Regions from separate parts of the Geodermatophilus sp. SYSU D01045 genome, predicted to be linked through region 2. Evidence: riboswitches for the same ligand, from Rfam matches in the RefSeq annotation. Region 2 holds a riboswitch; each other region holds the start of a gene.

Region 1 (4,930 bases), on a different contig from region 2:
CCGACTCCCCGGACCTGCTGACGCTGCTGCCGCGCGAGGGCGCGCTGTCCTGGGTGCGCCGCGGCGAGGGCCTGGTCGGCTGGGGCGAGGCCGACCGCCTCGAGGTCTCCGGTCCCGGCGCGCTGGCCGAGGCCGCCGCCTGGTGGGCCGACCGCAGCGCCGCGCTCGCCGTCGACGACGAGGTGGGCGTGCCCGGCTCCGGGCCGGTCGTGTTCGGCAGCGTCGCGTTCGACCCCGCCCGGGGGACGTCGGTGTTCGTCGTCCCCGAGGTCGTCGTCGGCCGCCGCGACGGCGTCGCGTGGGTGACCACCACCGGCGGCGCCGACCCGCGCGACGTGCTGCCGGCCACCCGCGAGCCGCTGCCGCCCGCGCCGGGCCGGCTGCGCTACGCCGACGGCGCGCTCGACCCCGCCTCGTGGTGCGGCGCGGTGTCCGCCGCCGTCGCCCGCATCGGCGCCGGCGACCTCGCCAAGGTGGTGCTCGCCCGCGACCTGCTGGTCACCGCCGACGAGCCGCTGGACCCCCGCCGCCTGCTCGACCGGCTGGCCGCCCGCTTCCCCGACTGCTGGACCTTCGCCGTCGACGGGCTGCTCGGCGCCACCCCCGAGCTGTTGCTGCGCCGCACCGGCCGGCAGCTGTCGGCGCGGGTGCTGGCCGGCACCGCCCCGCGCGGCGCGGGCGCCGAGGACGAGCGGCTCGCGGCGGGCCTGCTGGCCAGCGACAAGGACCACGCCGAGCACGCCCTCGCCGTCGACTCGCTCGTGCGGGCGCTCGACCCGTTCTGCACCGCGCTGTCGGTGCCGGAGCAGCCCTCGCTGCTGACGCTGCCGAACGTGCGGCACCTGGCCACCGACGTCGTCGGCACCCAGCGCCGCTCCGGCGCCCGCGGTCGCGCCGGGCTGCTCGAGCTGGTCGACGCCGTGCACCCGACCGCCGCCGTCTGCGGCACCCCGCCCGACGCGGCCGCCGCGGTCATCGCGGAGCTGGAGGGCATGGACCGCGGCCGGTACGCCGGGCCGGTGGGCTGGCTCGACGCCCGCGGGGACGGCGAGTTCGGGCTGGCCCTGCGCTGCGCCCAGCTGGTCGACGACGACCCGTGCTCGGCCCGGCTGTTCGCCGGCTGCGGCATCGTCGGCGCCTCCGACCCGACGGCCGAGCTGGCCGAGACGCAGTCGAAGTTCGCCGCCTTCCAGGCCGCGCTGGAGGGCTGAGGCGGCCGGTCCCGGCCGGCGTCCTCCTCCCCCGGACACGACCCGGAGACGACGAGGGCCCCGGCCGCTGCACGCGGTCGGGGCCCTCGTCGGGTGTGCTGGAGGTCAGCCCACGTAGTTGACGTGCACGTGGTCCACGTGGTTCGCGGTCGCGCTGCCGCGGTCCGCCATCGCCTTCCAGGCGCCGTCCGGCGAGGTGAGGATGCGCTGCTGCCAGATGACGTACTCGACGCCGAGCTCGTCCCAGTGGTCGACGTGGTACTGGGCGATCGCGTCGCCGAGGGCGGCGTCGGACATGACCATGTAGTCCAGCGCCTTGCCGGAGGGGTGGCCGTCCGGGTCGACCGCGCTGGCCCGCGTGCCGCCGAGGGTGATGTCCGCGGCGCCCGGGACGTTGCTGACGACGGCGTTCGCCGCCGCCTGGACGGCCTCGTGGATCGCGCCGGCGGTGTTCGTGATCTCGGCGACGACCGAGGACTGCGCGACCTGCGGGGCGGCCTCGGCGATCGGCGGGGTGGCGGCGGGCGCCGCCTCACCGGCGGCGGCGACCGGGGCCGGGGCGGCCTCGGCGACCGGAGCGGGGGCGGCCTCGGCGGCCGGAGCGGGAGCGGCCTCGGCGGCGGGGGCCGGGGCGGCCTCGGCCGGGACGGCGGAGCCGCTGAGCGCCAGCACCTGACCGGGGTAGATCAGGTTCGGGTTGCCGCCGATGACGTCGGCGTTGCGCTCGTAGAGCTCGCGCCAGCTCTGGCCGTGGGCGGCGGCGATCTTCGCCACCGTGTCCCGCCAGCGGACGGTGTACTCCTCGGTGGTGACCTCGGCCCGCTCGGCCCGGTCGGCCCGCTCGGCCGGAGCGGCCTGCTCGGCGGCCGGCTGCTCGGCCGGAGCGGCCGGGGCCTCGGCGGCCGGGGCGGCCTGCTCGGCGGGCGCGGCCGGGGCCTCGGCAGCGGCCGGGGTGGTGCCGTCGGTCAGGAACTTGCCGCAGCTCGGCCAGGCGCCGATGCCCTGGCCGGCCAGGACGGCCTCGGCGATCTGGACCTGCTGGGCCGGGGTGGCCAGGTCCGCGCGCGGGGCGAGGTCGGTGCCACCGAAGGCGGCCCAGGTGGACTGGCTGAACTGCAGGCCGCCGTAGTAGCCGTTGCCGGTGTTGATGCTCCAGTTGCCACTGGACTCGCACTGGGCGACGCCGGTCCAGTCGTGGGTGGTGGAGGCGGAGGCCGGCGAGCTCAGGACGCCCAGGCCGACGGCGGCGGCGCCGGCAGCGACAGGGGCCTTGGCGATGACCTTCTTGGTGCGGACGTAGCGGGGTGCGCGGTGCTTGGGCATGGTGATGATCTCCCGATCACCGCCGGCGAGGTGAGCTGTCGGGTTCGGGCGATCGGTGCCCGGCCGCGGTCCGCGGCTTCACCCCGAGGCGCGCTCCGACAGGCCCCCGTAGGCCGTCGCGCGCCGGAAGAGTGGGTCCCCCACCCCTGCCCTGGGAGTTGGCGTGGGCGACCGGTGGGCAGGGTTTGGCGGACCGGCGCCGCGCTCCGTCTTCGCTGAGCGCAGCCAAAACGCTACGTGTCGTCATGTCGACTGTCGTCGTGACGGCGGTCACAGTGCGGTTCGGCTGGGGCTCGTGGGGTACGGCGTGACGCCGGCGTGACCACCGCATCGGGCCGCGCCGAGAAACGGAACCCGCTGTTCACGGTGCGCGATCCGGCCCGGCGAGCACGCCCCCGCCCCCGCGGCCGCCCTCGCCGCGACCGCCCGGATCCCGTGACGAAGGCCACCGCCACGGAGTGACGGACCGGCTCGTCACGGGCGTCCGGAAGGGGCTCCGGAGCCGTGCGTCTCACTCTCCGGTGAGCCCGGCGGGACCGGCTGGTCGCTGCAGGAGACCCGACGCTCCCGAGGCCGCTCAGGCCAGGGCGCGGCCCGCGGCCTCCCGCAGGGCGACCGCGAGGTCGGCCTCCGCGCGCTGGTCGGTGCGGGCGACGACCACCCGGGGCCCGCCGCGCACCAGCGCGGCGGCGAGCTCCTCCGGCGTGGCCACCGCCGTCGCCGCCCAGCCCAGGGACGCCGCGACCGCGACCAGGTCGCGCCCGTGCGGCGTGCCGAACACCCGCCGGTAGTCGCGGGCGTACGCCGGCCGGCCGGGCTCCAGCTGGGCGAAGATCCCGCCGCCGTCGTTGTCGGGCACGACCACGGTGAGGTCCGGGCGCGGCTCGCCCTCGCCGGCGAGCAGGCCCTGCAGGTCGTGCAGGAACGTCAGGTCGCCCATGAGCGCCACCGCCGGCCCGCCGTGCGCCAACGCCGCGCCGACAGCGGTGGACACCGTGCCGTCGATGCCGGCGACGCCGCGGTTGGCGAGCACGCTGACGTCGCCGCGGGGGACGGCGAGCCGGTCGACGTCGCGCACCGGTGTCGAGGACCCGAGGACCAGCAGCGCCCCGGACGGCAGCGCGGCGACGACGTCGCGGGCCAGCCGGGCGGCGGTCAGCCCGGGCGCGGCGTCCAGGGCGGCGTCGACCGCGCCCCCGACCCGGTCCGCGGCCGAGCGCCAGGCGGCCGCCCAGCCCGGCTCCGACGGCGGGCCGGCCGGCGGGGCGGCGCGGGTGACCAGGGCCGCCGAGCGGCCGGCGTCGGGCCAGCGCGGCCCGGCGACCACCGTCTCCACGCGCACCCGCGGATCGGCCAGCAGCGCCGAGACCGGCCGGGACAGCGTCGGCCGGCCGACGACGACCACGCGGTCGGGCCGGTGCGCGTCCAGCCAGCCGGGCACGCCGAGCAGCAGCGCCCCGCCGCGCACCGCGCCGTCGGTCCACGCCCCGCCGCTCGGCTCGGCGACCACCGGCCAGCCCGCCGCGCTGGCGCCGCCCGCCCACGCCCGGCCGACGGCGTCCGGCCCGTCCCCGGCGACGACGAGCGTGCGCGGGCCGTCCCCGACCGGGACGGTCGCGACGGGCGAAGGCGCCCCGGCGGTCCACGGCGCCCCGCCGTCCCGGCCGGCCCACGGGCCCGCCGGCGGGCCGGGCTCCTCCTCGGGCAGCAGCGGGTCGCGGAAGGCCAGGTTCAGCTGCACCGGCCCGGGGTCGCCGGACAGGACGCCGGTGGCCGCGAGCAGCGCCCGGGACACCACCGAGCGCCAGTAGCGGTTCTGCGCGGCCTCCCGGCCGGCCTCGGGCACGCCGACGTCGGCCGCCCAGCGCGCCGCGCCGCCGTACAGGCCGGGCTGCTCGATCGTCTGGTTGGCGCCGGTGGCCCGCAGCTCCGGCGGCCGGTCGGCGGTGAGTGCCAGCAGCGGCACCCCGCTGACGTCGGCCTCGAGGACGGCGGCGTGCAGGTGCGCGGTCGCCGTCCCGGAGGTGGTGAGCACCGGCACCGGCCGGCCGGACGCGCGGGCCAGGCCCAGGGCGAGGAAGGACGCGGTCCGCTCGTCGATGCGCACGTGCAGCCGCAGGACGCCGGCCCGCTCGGCGGCGGCCAGCGCCAGCGCGACCGGCGCCGAGCGCGAGCCGGGCGCGACGACGGCGTCGCGGACCCCGCCGCGGACCAGCTCGTCGACCAGCACGCGGGCCAGCGCGGTGGAGGGGTTCACGCGGCCAGCACCGCGCCCAGCCGCTCGGTCCAGCGGGCGGTCACGTCGCCGGGTGCGGTCACGGCGTCCAGCCGGCCGGGGTCGGGCCGGGTGACCGGCAGCGCGCCGTCCACCGGCAGCAGCGGGGTGTCGGTGACGT
Region 2 (4,930 bases):
CTCGCGCAACTGCCCGGCGTCGGCGAGGTCGGCGACGACGGTGTCCACCGACCGGCCCGGGGAGGCCGCGCGCACCGACGCCGCGACGCCCTCGAGCCGCCCGGCGTCGCGGTCGACCAGCACGAGGTCGCTGCCGCGGGCGGCCAGCCGCGGGGCGAGCGCGGCGCCGATCCCGCTGGCCGCCCCGGTGACGACGGCGGTACCGGTGAAGGCGTAGGGGTGCACCCGGCGACCGTATCCGGCGGCGCTCAGGGCAGCCGCCACACCGTCGTCCGGCGCAGCCCGGGCCCCTCCGTCTCGGGGACCTGGTACACCGCGGCGGCCTCCAGCCGCTCGTGCGGGAGGTACGGGCGGCCGGGGTCGCCGACGAGCACCTGGCAGCCGCGGGCCCGCGCCCGGTCGAGGAAGGGCAGCACCCGCCCGGTCATCTCCCGGTCGTAGCAGACGTCGCCTGCCACGACGACGTCGACGGCGGGCGGCTCGCGGTCCAGGACGTCGCCGGTGACGCTGATGCCCGCGACGCCGTTGAGGCCGGCGTTGACGCCGACCGCGGTCCGGGAGAACGGGTCGACGTCGCTGGCCAGCACCCACCGGGCACCGGCGAGGACGGCGGCGACGGCCACCAGGCCGCTGCCCGACCCGAGGTCGAGCACCGTGCGGCCGGCGACGGTGGCGGGCTCGTCGAGCAGGTGGCGGGCCAGTGCCTGCCCGCCGGGCCAGGCGGCCGCCCAGAACGGCGGCTCGTCCCCCGCCCCGCCGGCCGCGGTCTCCATCGCCTCCCAGAGGGCGACGACGTCGTCGGCGACGTGCAGCCGCACCTCGGGGACGAGCGAGGGCCGGCGCACCTGGGTGTGCGCGCGGACGAAGCCCGCGGGCACCACCCGGGTGGCCGGCCCTCGATGGATCACCTTCGGATCAGTACCAGCCGGTGGCCTGCGAGTGCGCCCAGGCGTCGCACGCGCTGCCGTAGCGCTGCTCGATGTAGATCAGGCCGGCGTCGATCTGGCGGTAGCCGTCGGAGGTCTTGGCGATCCCGGTGCTGGCCCAGGTGGAGTTCAGGAACTGCGGGATGCCGTAGGCGGTGCTGGTGGGGTTCTGGGCGTTGGGGTTCCAGCCGCTCTCCTTGCCCCACAGCTTCTCCAGGCAGGAGAACTGCTCGGAGCTGCCGACCTTGCTCAGCGCGTAGTCCTTGAAGGAGCCGGACGGCGCGGCGGGCGCGGCCTCCTGCGCGGCGGCCTCCTCCGCGGCCTGCTCCTCGGCGGCCTGCTGCGCGGCGGCGGCCTCGGCGGCAGCCTGCGCCTCGGCGGCCTGGCGGGCGGCCTCCTGCTCGGCGGCGACGCGGGCGGCCTCCTGCTCGGCGGCGACGCGGGCGGCCTCGGCCTCGGCGGCCTGGCGGTCGCGCTCGGCCTGCTCGGCGGCGAGCTGCGCGTGGGCGGCACCGGCCTCCTGCGCGCTGCGCTCGGCGCGCGAGGCGGCGACGTCGGCCAGCGACGTCAGGTCGGTGGCGTCCGGGGTCTGCGCGGCGGCCGGCTGCTGGGGGACGCCCAGCTCCTCGGCGACGCTGACCGCGGTGCCGGCGTTGTCGGTGCCGGCGGAGGCGGCGGGGCCGCTGGTGGAGACGACGCCGACGATCAGCGCGCCGGCGGCGGCGGCGCCGAGCAGCAGGGCCGGGCGGCGCGGGCCCAGCGGGGGGCTGCCGCGGCGGAAGAGGCGCCGGCGCGCGGGGGCCTCGGCGGCCTCGGCAGCGCCCCCGGCGGCGGGCAGCTCGCGGGTGGCGGTGTGGGCGTCGGTGTCGGGGGTGGTGGGGGTGTCAGCGGTGGCGAGCTCGACGGTCGCGGGGGCGTCGGCAGGCGTGTTCGGGACGTGGCGGGACATGAGGGGGTGTGGGCTCCGAGGGAGAGTGGCGCGCGGCAGCGGGCCCGGAGGCGGACCTCGGGCATGCGGGTACGGCGCGGGTCTGTGGGTGTCGCGGACTACGGGGTCCCCGGCGACGTCGTCGCTGGGAGCGGCAGGACAGGAGCAGCCGGCGTCAGGCGGACGCGGGGGCGCGGTGTGCGCGCGGACGGCTGCACCTGCGGGCCGCTTCGGCCCGGAGGCGGGGCATGCGGAGACTCTCCGTTTCTTCCGTGAGCCGCCTACCGAGTTAGCTGACGGGTTCGGGCGGGAAGGAGCCCTACGCGCGCCGGGCCGGAGCTCGGCGGGCGCGATTCACCCCAGTACTGCGGTGGGTCCCCGGCTCGCGCCCGCAGGTGCGGACACGACTCGGCGGCGTCCGGCCGGGCTCCCCGGAAGGGGGACCTGACGACCAGCCGGACGCCAGCCACCGTACGGTCGTTACCGGTTCGTGACAACCGACGGGGCCGGAGTGACGGCCGTGACGGGTGGTGCGGACTCCCCCGGTCCGGAACCGGCCCCCGCGTCGCCGCTGGTCAGGAGGCCGCCGCGACCTCGGGCCGGCCGGGTCCGAGCAGCGGTGTCACGTCGGACACGTCCGTCCCCGGGGGCGCCGGACGCGCCCCCGCGCGCGGCTCGGCAGCCGGGTCCTCCCCGAGCCGGGGCAGCCCCCGCTTGTCGCCGAGGGCGGGGACGTCGTCGGGCACCACGCCGGTGACGACGGCGAGCGCCTCGTCGAGCTGACCGGTCAGCAGGCGCAGCCACTCCCGCGCCCGGTCGCGCTCGTCGCGCAGGGGTGCGAGCTCGGCCTCGACGGCGCGCCGGCGCTCGAGGGCCTCGGCGTCGGCCCGGGCCCGCGCCTCGGCGGCCTCGCGGTCCCGGCGCTCGCGCTCGGCGGCGGCGGCCCGCTCCAGCCGGGCCGCCTCGCGGCGCGCGGCCTCGAGGACCGCCGCAGCCTCGCTGCGGGTCTGCTCGCGGGCGGCGAGCACCGCCTCGCGCATCTCGGCCACCCCGGACAGCCGGGCCTGCGCCTCGGTGAGCGCCTCGGCCCGGATCCGCCCGGCCTCCTCCTCGGCGGCTGCGGTCAGCGCGGCGGCCTCCTCCCGGGCGCGGCGCATCATCTCCGCCGCGTCCTCGGGGCCGGGCAGGCTCTGCCGCTCCCGGACCAGCTGGGCCAGCCGGCGGCGGGCGTTCTGCAGCTCGGCCGACGCGGCGGCGTAGCGGCTGAGCAGGTGCTCGTTCTCCCGGCGCAGGACCAGGAGCTCGGTCTCGGCCCAGGCGACGTAGTCGTCGACCTGCACGCGGTCGTAGCCGCGCACCGCCCCGGTGAACACCGGACCGGTGCCCAGCAGGCCGTCGAGCCCGCGCCCCGGAGGCGGCTCCGGAACGCCGTTCCCGCCCCCGTCCGGAGCAGCTCCCTGTCCCCGCAGCGACATCCCGGTTCCCCCTCGGTGCGCCGTCCGATCCGGTCCCCCACCGGCCCGCCGGCGGGGTGATCACAGAGTCGCACCCGCCGGGTGCCGCCGACCGGGCCGACACGGACACGCGCCCCGCCCGCGGAGTGGGCACGCCCGGACGTGCCGGGCCGCTCACCGTGCGCGGTCGAGAGGTCTCAGTACGGTCACGGACCCGTCGGGAATGCCCGGCGGGGGTCGGTCGTTGGGCCGGGTACAGTAGTTGCACTCTCAACCACTTGGAGCACGAGATGCAGTTCGGGGTCTTCACGGTCAGCGACGTCACGACCGACCCGACGACGGGGCGGACGCCGAGCGAGGCGGAGCGGATCAAGGCCGTCGTCGCCATCGCGAAGAAGGCCGAGGAGGTGGGCCTCGACGTCTTCGCCCTCGGCGAGCACCACAACCCGCCGTTCTTCTCGTCCTCCCCCACCACCACGCTGGCCTACGTCGCGGCGCAGACCTCCCGACTGCAGCTGTCGACGTCGACCACGCTGATCACCACCAACGACCCGGTGAAGATCGCCGAGGACTACGCGATGCTGCAGCACCTCGCCGACGGCCGGGTCGACCTGATGATGGGCCGCGGCAACACCGGCCCGGTCTACCCGTGGTTCGGCCAGGACATCCGCAACGGCATCCCGCTGGCCGTGGAGAACTACGCGCTGCTGCGCCGGCTGTGGGACGAGGAGGTCGTGGACTGGCAGGGCCGCTTCCGCACCCCGCTGCAGGGCTTCACCTCCACCCCGCGGCCGCTGGACGGCGTCCCGCCGTTCGTGTGGCACGGCTCGATCCGCTCGCCGCAGATCGCCGAGCAGGCCGCCTACTACGGCGACGGCTTCTTCCACAACCACATCTTCTGGCCGAAGGAGCACACCCAGCGGATGGTGGAGTTCTACCGGTCCCGCTTCGAGCACCACGGCCACGGCGCCGCCGACCAGGCGATCGTCGGACTCGGCGGGCAGGTGTTCATGCGGAGGAACAGCCAGGACGCCGTCGCCGAGTTCCGGCCCTACTTCGACAACGCGCCGGTCTACGGGCACGGGCCCTCGCTCGAGGACTTCTCCCGCGAGACGCCGCTGACCGTGGGCAGCCCGCAGCAGGTGATCGAGCGCACGCTCGGCTTCCGCGACTACGCCGGCGACTACCAGCGGCAGCTGTTCCTCGTCGACCACGCCGGCCTGCCGCTGAAGACCGTGCTCGAGCAGCTGGACCTGCTCGGCGAGGAGGTCGTGCCGGTGCTGCGCCGCGAGTTCGCCGCGCTCAAGCCGGCGCACGTGCCCGACGCGCCCACCCACGCCGCCCGGGTGGCGGCGCGCGGCGGGGCGCAGGACTCGACCGTCTACGCCGCCGGTGACGACGTCACGGGCCAGGTCACCGACGCGGCCCGCGAGGAGGTGTCCCTCTGATGACCACCCGCACCCTGGCCGTCGTCAGCGCGGGGCTCGGCGTGCCGTCGTCGACCCGGCTGCTGGCCGACCGGCTCGCCACCGCGACCGTCGCCGCGCTGCGCGAGCGCGGCGAGGACGCCACCGTCGAGGTCGTCGAGCTCCGCGAGCACGCCCGCGACGTCGCCGACGCGC
Region 3 (4,930 bases), on a different contig from region 2:
CCGGGGAGATGACGATCCCCCGGCGGACCGGCGGGGTCCGGAACGGCAGAGGTGGTCCGATGCACGCGCGTTCCCTGGGGCGCACCCGGCGGGGCGTGGTGTCCGTGCTGGTCACGGCGGTGGCCGCCGTCCTGCTCGCGGCCCCGGCGGCCGCGGAGCCCAGCGACCAGCCCGGCGGGACCAGCGGGGTCCTCGACAGCGAGGCGCTGGACCGGCTGCAGCAGCGCGCCGCCGAGGTCCAGGCCGACCTGCAGCAGCGGCAGACCGAGGTGGCCGCCGCGCGGGAGCAGTTGGCCGACGCGCAGGCCGACGTCGACGCCGCGCGCGCCACGGTCGACGCCGCCGAGGGCGAGCTGGCGCAGTACCAGGCGGTGGTGGCGCGGTACGCGTCGGCGGTCTACCGGGACGGCGGCGCGCTGACCCCGCTCACCGTGCTGCTCACCGGCGGCGACCCGGCCGACGTCGTCGCGGCGCTGGGCTACCTGGAGGCCGTCGACGCGCATACCGCCGAGGTGGTCCGCACCGCCGAGCAGCAGCGGCAGGCCGCGGTCGCCCAGCAGACCTCCGCCGACGCCGTCCTCGCCGAGGCGCGGCAGCGGGCCGACCGGCTGGCCGCGGAGGTGGCCGACCTGGAGGCCTCCGCCGACGCGGTGACCGCGGAGCTCGACGTCGCGCTCGGCGACGTCGACCGGCAGCTGTCGGACCTGCAGCGCCAGCAGGTCGACGTCAACACCCAGACGGCGGCCAACTGGCGGGCCTACCTCGACCAGCTGCGCGAGGCCGGGGTGGCCGCACCCCCGGCGGCGGAGCTGCTCGACCCCGTGCGGGGCCTGCCCGCGGGGCTCACCCCGGTCGGGGCGGCCGCCGGCGGCGCCCAGCGGGGCGCCGCGCAGCTGCCGCGCCGGCCGGTGTCCGTGCTCGTGCTGCCCGCGGAGACGCTGGCCGCGGTCACCGCGGCCATGGACGCCCTCGGCAGGCCGTACGCGCCGGGGACGGCCGGCCCGGACTCCTGGGACTGCGGCTCGCTGGTCTCCACCGTCTACCGCGACGCCGGCATCGACCTGCCCGGTGACCAGGCCGGGCTGTTCGCGGTCACCACGCCCGTCGACCCGGCCGACGTCCTGCCCGGCGACCTGGTCTTCCTCGGCACCCCCGAGTCGGGCCTGGGCCACGTCGGCATCGCGCTGGACGCGCAGACCATGCTCGCCGCCGACGCGCGGGCCGGCGCCGTCGTCGTCCGCCGGCTGCCCGCCGACCAGGTCCTCCACGTCGGGCGGCCGAGCCTCGGCCCGCGGCCGGAGGTGCCCGCCCCCGGCCCGGCCGACGGCGCCCTGCGGGTCGAGTGCGGCAACACCGTCTACCCGCCGAGCTTCGACGGCGCCCGGTCCTGGGGCGGCTACCCCAACGGCCTCATCCCGCCGAGCGCGCTGTGCCCGATCGGCGTGGGCGGCCACTCGCTGCGCTGCGACGCCGCGGCGGCCTGGCGGGCGATGAGCGCGGCGTTCGCGACGGCGTTCGGGCAGCCGATCTGCATCACCGACTCCTACCGCACCTACGCCGGCCAGGTCCGCCTGTACGGGGAGAAGCCGGCGCTGGCCGCGGTCCCGGGCACCAGCAACCACGGCTGGGGGCTGGCGGTCGACCTGTGCGGCGGCATCGACGGCTTCGGCACGCCGCAGTACGCGTGGATGGTCGCCAACGCCGGCCGGTTCGGGTGGCTGCACCCGACCTGGGCCGATCCCGGCAACGGCCGCGAGGAGCCCTGGCACTGGGAGTACGCGGGCGGCTGAGCCGGGACTGTCGGTGGTCGTCCCTAGCGTGCCGGCCGACCGACAGGGAGACCCGTCCCGACCGCGGCCCGGCACCGGGCGGCGCGACCGGGGCACCGGAGGGACACGGCATGCTCATCGACTGCGACTCGTGCACCGCGCGCGGCGCCGGCTGCGCCGACTGCGTCGTCACCGCCCTGCTGGGCGCCCCGCCCGCGGAGCGGGACACCGGCCCCGTGCTGCTGCCGGTGCCCCCCGTCCCGGCGGCCCGCACCGCCGACGGCGCGGTGCCGCGGCCGGGCGTCGTCGTGGACCTCGACGACGTCGAGCGGCGGGCCGTGCGGGCGCTGGCCGAGGGCGGCCTGGTGCCGCCGCTGCGGCACCGGCCGTCACGGGACGGGCGCCGGCGCACGGGCTGACCTGCGCCGGGACCCCGATCGGGTACGCACCGGAGTGGCGCGGCTGCTGACCGTGTGTGTTCTCACAGTCCACGCACCTCCCGTTTGTCACAACTGCATCACGTCCGTACTGTGGCGCCGTCCGGCCGGGTGGTCGTCACTCGACGCAGGGTGACCTCGGCCGACACCGCCGAGTCACCGGACGCCCTCCCCGGAGGTGCGCGAGGTGAGCCGGGGACCCACCGCAGCACTGGGGTGAGTTCTCGTGCGCGCCGGTCCCGACCGGGGTGCAGAGATAGGGCACGTCTTCCCAGCCCGAACCCGTCAGCTAACTCGGTAGGCGGTTGCTGAGGAAGAAACGGAGAGCCGCCGACCGTGGCGACCCCCCGCCCCGTCCTGGGGCACGCACGCGAGAAGTCCACATCCGCCCCCCGCACCGCCGGCCCGCACCGCCCGTCGCGGGCCCGCCACCTCGGCCGGGTCACCCTGGTCGGCACCACCGCCGCGCTGACCCTCACCCTGCTGTCCGGCACCCTGCTGTCCGGCACCGCGGCCGCCGACCCCGAGCGGGCCGGCACCCCGGAGCAGGCCGCCCAGCTCGCCGCCGAGGCCGGCCACCGGCTCGAGGTCGTCACCGAGCGGGTCAACGAGGCCCGCGAGGTCCTCGCCCAGCAGCAGGCCGCCGCCGACGAGGCCGACCGGGCCGCCGCCGAGGCGCAGGAGCAGCTGCAGGACCTCGACGGCCAGATCCGCCAGGTGGCCCGCAGCGCCTACACCGCCGGCAACAGCGACGGCTTCGCCGGGCTCGACCTGCTGATGACCAGCGACTCCGCCGAGGACTTCGTCGCCTCGCTGGCCACCCTCGGTCAGATCGCCGACCACACCACCTCGGTCCTCGACCAGGTGGGCGAGGCGGCCGTCGCCGCCCGGCAGGCGCAGGCCGACGCCGAGGCCGCCGAGGCCGAGGCGCAGCGCACCCTCGACGACCTGAGCGCCCAGGAGGCGCAGCTCCAGGACGACATCGCCGACTACCAGGCGCAGTTCGCCGCGCTCACCGAGGCGCAGCGGCAGGCGGCGCTCGCCGCGCAGGAGGCCGGCCTGGCCGCCGGCGCGCAGGCCGGCTCCGACACCGCCGAGGACGGCGAGAGCGACTCCGGCGGCGACAGCGCTCCCGCCGCGACCGGCACGCAGGCCGCGACCGCCGCCCCGGCTCCGGCCCCGGCCCCGGCCCCGGCCCCGTCCGCGGGCAGTGGTGGCAGCGGTGCCGCGCAGACCGCGGTGCAGACCGCTCTGGCCCAGGTGGGCGACCCCTACGTGTGGGGTGCCGGCGGGCCGGACGCCTTCGACTGCTCGGGCCTGACCCAGTACGCCTACGCGGCGGCCGGGATCAGCCTCCCGCACTCCAGCAGCATGCAGTCGCGGATGGGCACCGCCGTCTCGCGGGCGGACCTGCAGCCGGGCGACCTGATCTTCTACTACAGCCCGGTCAGCCACGTCTCGATGTACATCGGCAACGGCCAGATGGTGCACGCCTCCACGTCGGGGCAGCCGGTGAAGGTCGTGTCGGTCGACTCGATGGGCGGCATCACCGCCATGCGCCGCATCGCCTAGGAGACGGCACCTCACGGGCCGGGGGCCGGTGACCCGTCCGGGTCGCCGGCCCCCGGCGTCCGCGGAGGGAGATCGCGGTGCGGCGCGGGCGCCCGCCTAGGATCGGCCGGGTGAGCAGGGCGGGCGGGACGAGCACCCGCTCCAGCCCCGAGGCCACTCCGCCCGACCGCACCGGCCCCCGCCGGGTGGCACTGCTGGTCGCGCTCGCCCTCGGCGTGGCGCTCGTCGTGGTCATCGCCGTCCGCACGCCCTGGACGCTGCTGCCCACCCCACCCGGCGGCGCGTCCCCGGTCACCGACGACGCCGGCCTGCCCGCCGACGTCGTCCGGCGCGCCGAGGCCCTCGCCGCCGACATCCGTCCCGCGTCGCTGACCAACCTGGTACTCGGCCTGGCGGTCTCGGCGCTGCTCGGCCTCACCCGGCTCGGCAGCCGGCTGGTCACCGCGGTCGGCCGCGCGGGAGGCCGGCGCCGGCCGCTCACCGTGCTGCTGGGCACGGTCGCGATCGTCGTCCTCGGCCGGCTGGCGACGCTGCCGATCTCCGCCTACGGCGAGGTGGTGCGGCACCGCTACGGGCTGTCCACCCGCTCCTGGCCCCTGTGGCTGCGCGACGTCGCGGTCTCCACCGCCATCGACGCCGCGCTCACCGCCCTCGGCCTGCTGGTGCTCGTCGCGCTGGCCCGCCGCGCGCCCCGCACCTGGTGGGCGTGGGCCGCCGGTGGCGCGGCCGCGCTGGTCGTCGCCGGCTCCTTCCTCTACCCGGTGGTCATCGAGCCGGCGTTCAACAGCTTCACCCCCCTGCCGGCCGGCGAGCTGCGCACCGACCTGCTGCGGCTGGCCGAGGAGAGCGGCTCCCCGGTCGAGGACGTCCTGGTCGCCGACGCCTCCCGCCGGACGACGTCGCTCAACGCCTACGTGTCCGGGTTCGGCTCCACCCGCCGGGTGGTCCTCTACGACACCCTGCTGGCCGACGTGCCCCCGGACGAGATCGAGTCGATCGTCGCCCACGAGCTCGGGCACGTGGCCACCGACGACGTCCTCACCGGCACGCTCATCGGGGCGCTCGGCGCGGCCGCCGCCGTCGCCCTCCTCGGCTGGCTGCTGACCTGGGCGCCGCTGCTGCGCCGGGCCGGCGCGGACTCGGCGGGCGACC

What was found. Region 2 has a riboswitch for cyclic di-AMP ahead of ACI798_RS05520 (aggregation-promoting factor C-terminal-like domain-containing protein). Riboswitches for the same ligand answer to the same signal wherever they lie in the genome.
Region 1: linked by a shared signal. The riboswitch ahead of ACI798_RS21565 (transglycosylase family protein) and the one ahead of ACI798_RS05520 (aggregation-promoting factor C-terminal-like domain-containing protein) in region 2 are both predicted to bind cyclic di-AMP.
Region 3: linked by a shared signal. The riboswitch ahead of ACI798_RS04130 (NlpC/P60 family protein) and the one ahead of ACI798_RS05520 (aggregation-promoting factor C-terminal-like domain-containing protein) in region 2 are both predicted to bind cyclic di-AMP.

Annotation. Positions count from the first base shown of each region.
Region 1 covers NZ_JBJGZB010000039.1:20,715-25,644, forward strand. Annotated here, with positions in the region: gene ACI798_RS21560 (isochorismate synthase) at 1-1,211, shown strand, start outside; gene ACI798_RS21565 (transglycosylase family protein) at 1,317-2,534, opposite strand; cyclic di-AMP (ydaO/yuaA leader) riboswitch at 2,539-2,708, opposite strand; gene menD (2-succinyl-5-enolpyruvyl-6-hydroxy-3-cyclohexene-1-carboxylic-acid synthase) at 3,112-4,791, opposite strand; gene ACI798_RS21575 (o-succinylbenzoate synthase) at 4,788-4,930, opposite strand, start outside.
Region 2 covers NZ_JBJGZB010000005.1:18,770-23,699, reverse strand. Annotated here, with positions in the region: gene ACI798_RS05530 (SDR family NAD(P)-dependent oxidoreductase) at 1-225, opposite strand, end outside; gene ACI798_RS05525 (class I SAM-dependent methyltransferase) at 249-908, opposite strand; gene ACI798_RS05520 (aggregation-promoting factor C-terminal-like domain-containing protein) at 916-1,875, opposite strand; cyclic di-AMP (ydaO/yuaA leader) riboswitch at 2,118-2,278, opposite strand; gene ACI798_RS05515 (DivIVA domain-containing protein) at 2,430-3,227, opposite strand; gene ACI798_RS05510 (LLM class flavin-dependent oxidoreductase) at 3,599-4,756, shown strand; gene ACI798_RS05505 (FMN reductase) at 4,756-4,930, shown strand, end outside.
Region 3 covers NZ_JBJGZB010000003.1:189,277-194,206, forward strand. Annotated here, with positions in the region: gene ACI798_RS04120 (NlpC/P60 family protein) at 60-1,790, shown strand; gene ACI798_RS04125 (hypothetical protein) at 1,901-2,188, shown strand; cyclic di-AMP (ydaO/yuaA leader) riboswitch at 2,346-2,526, shown strand; gene ACI798_RS04130 (NlpC/P60 family protein) at 2,543-3,778, shown strand; gene ACI798_RS04135 (M48 family metallopeptidase) at 3,889-4,930, shown strand, end outside.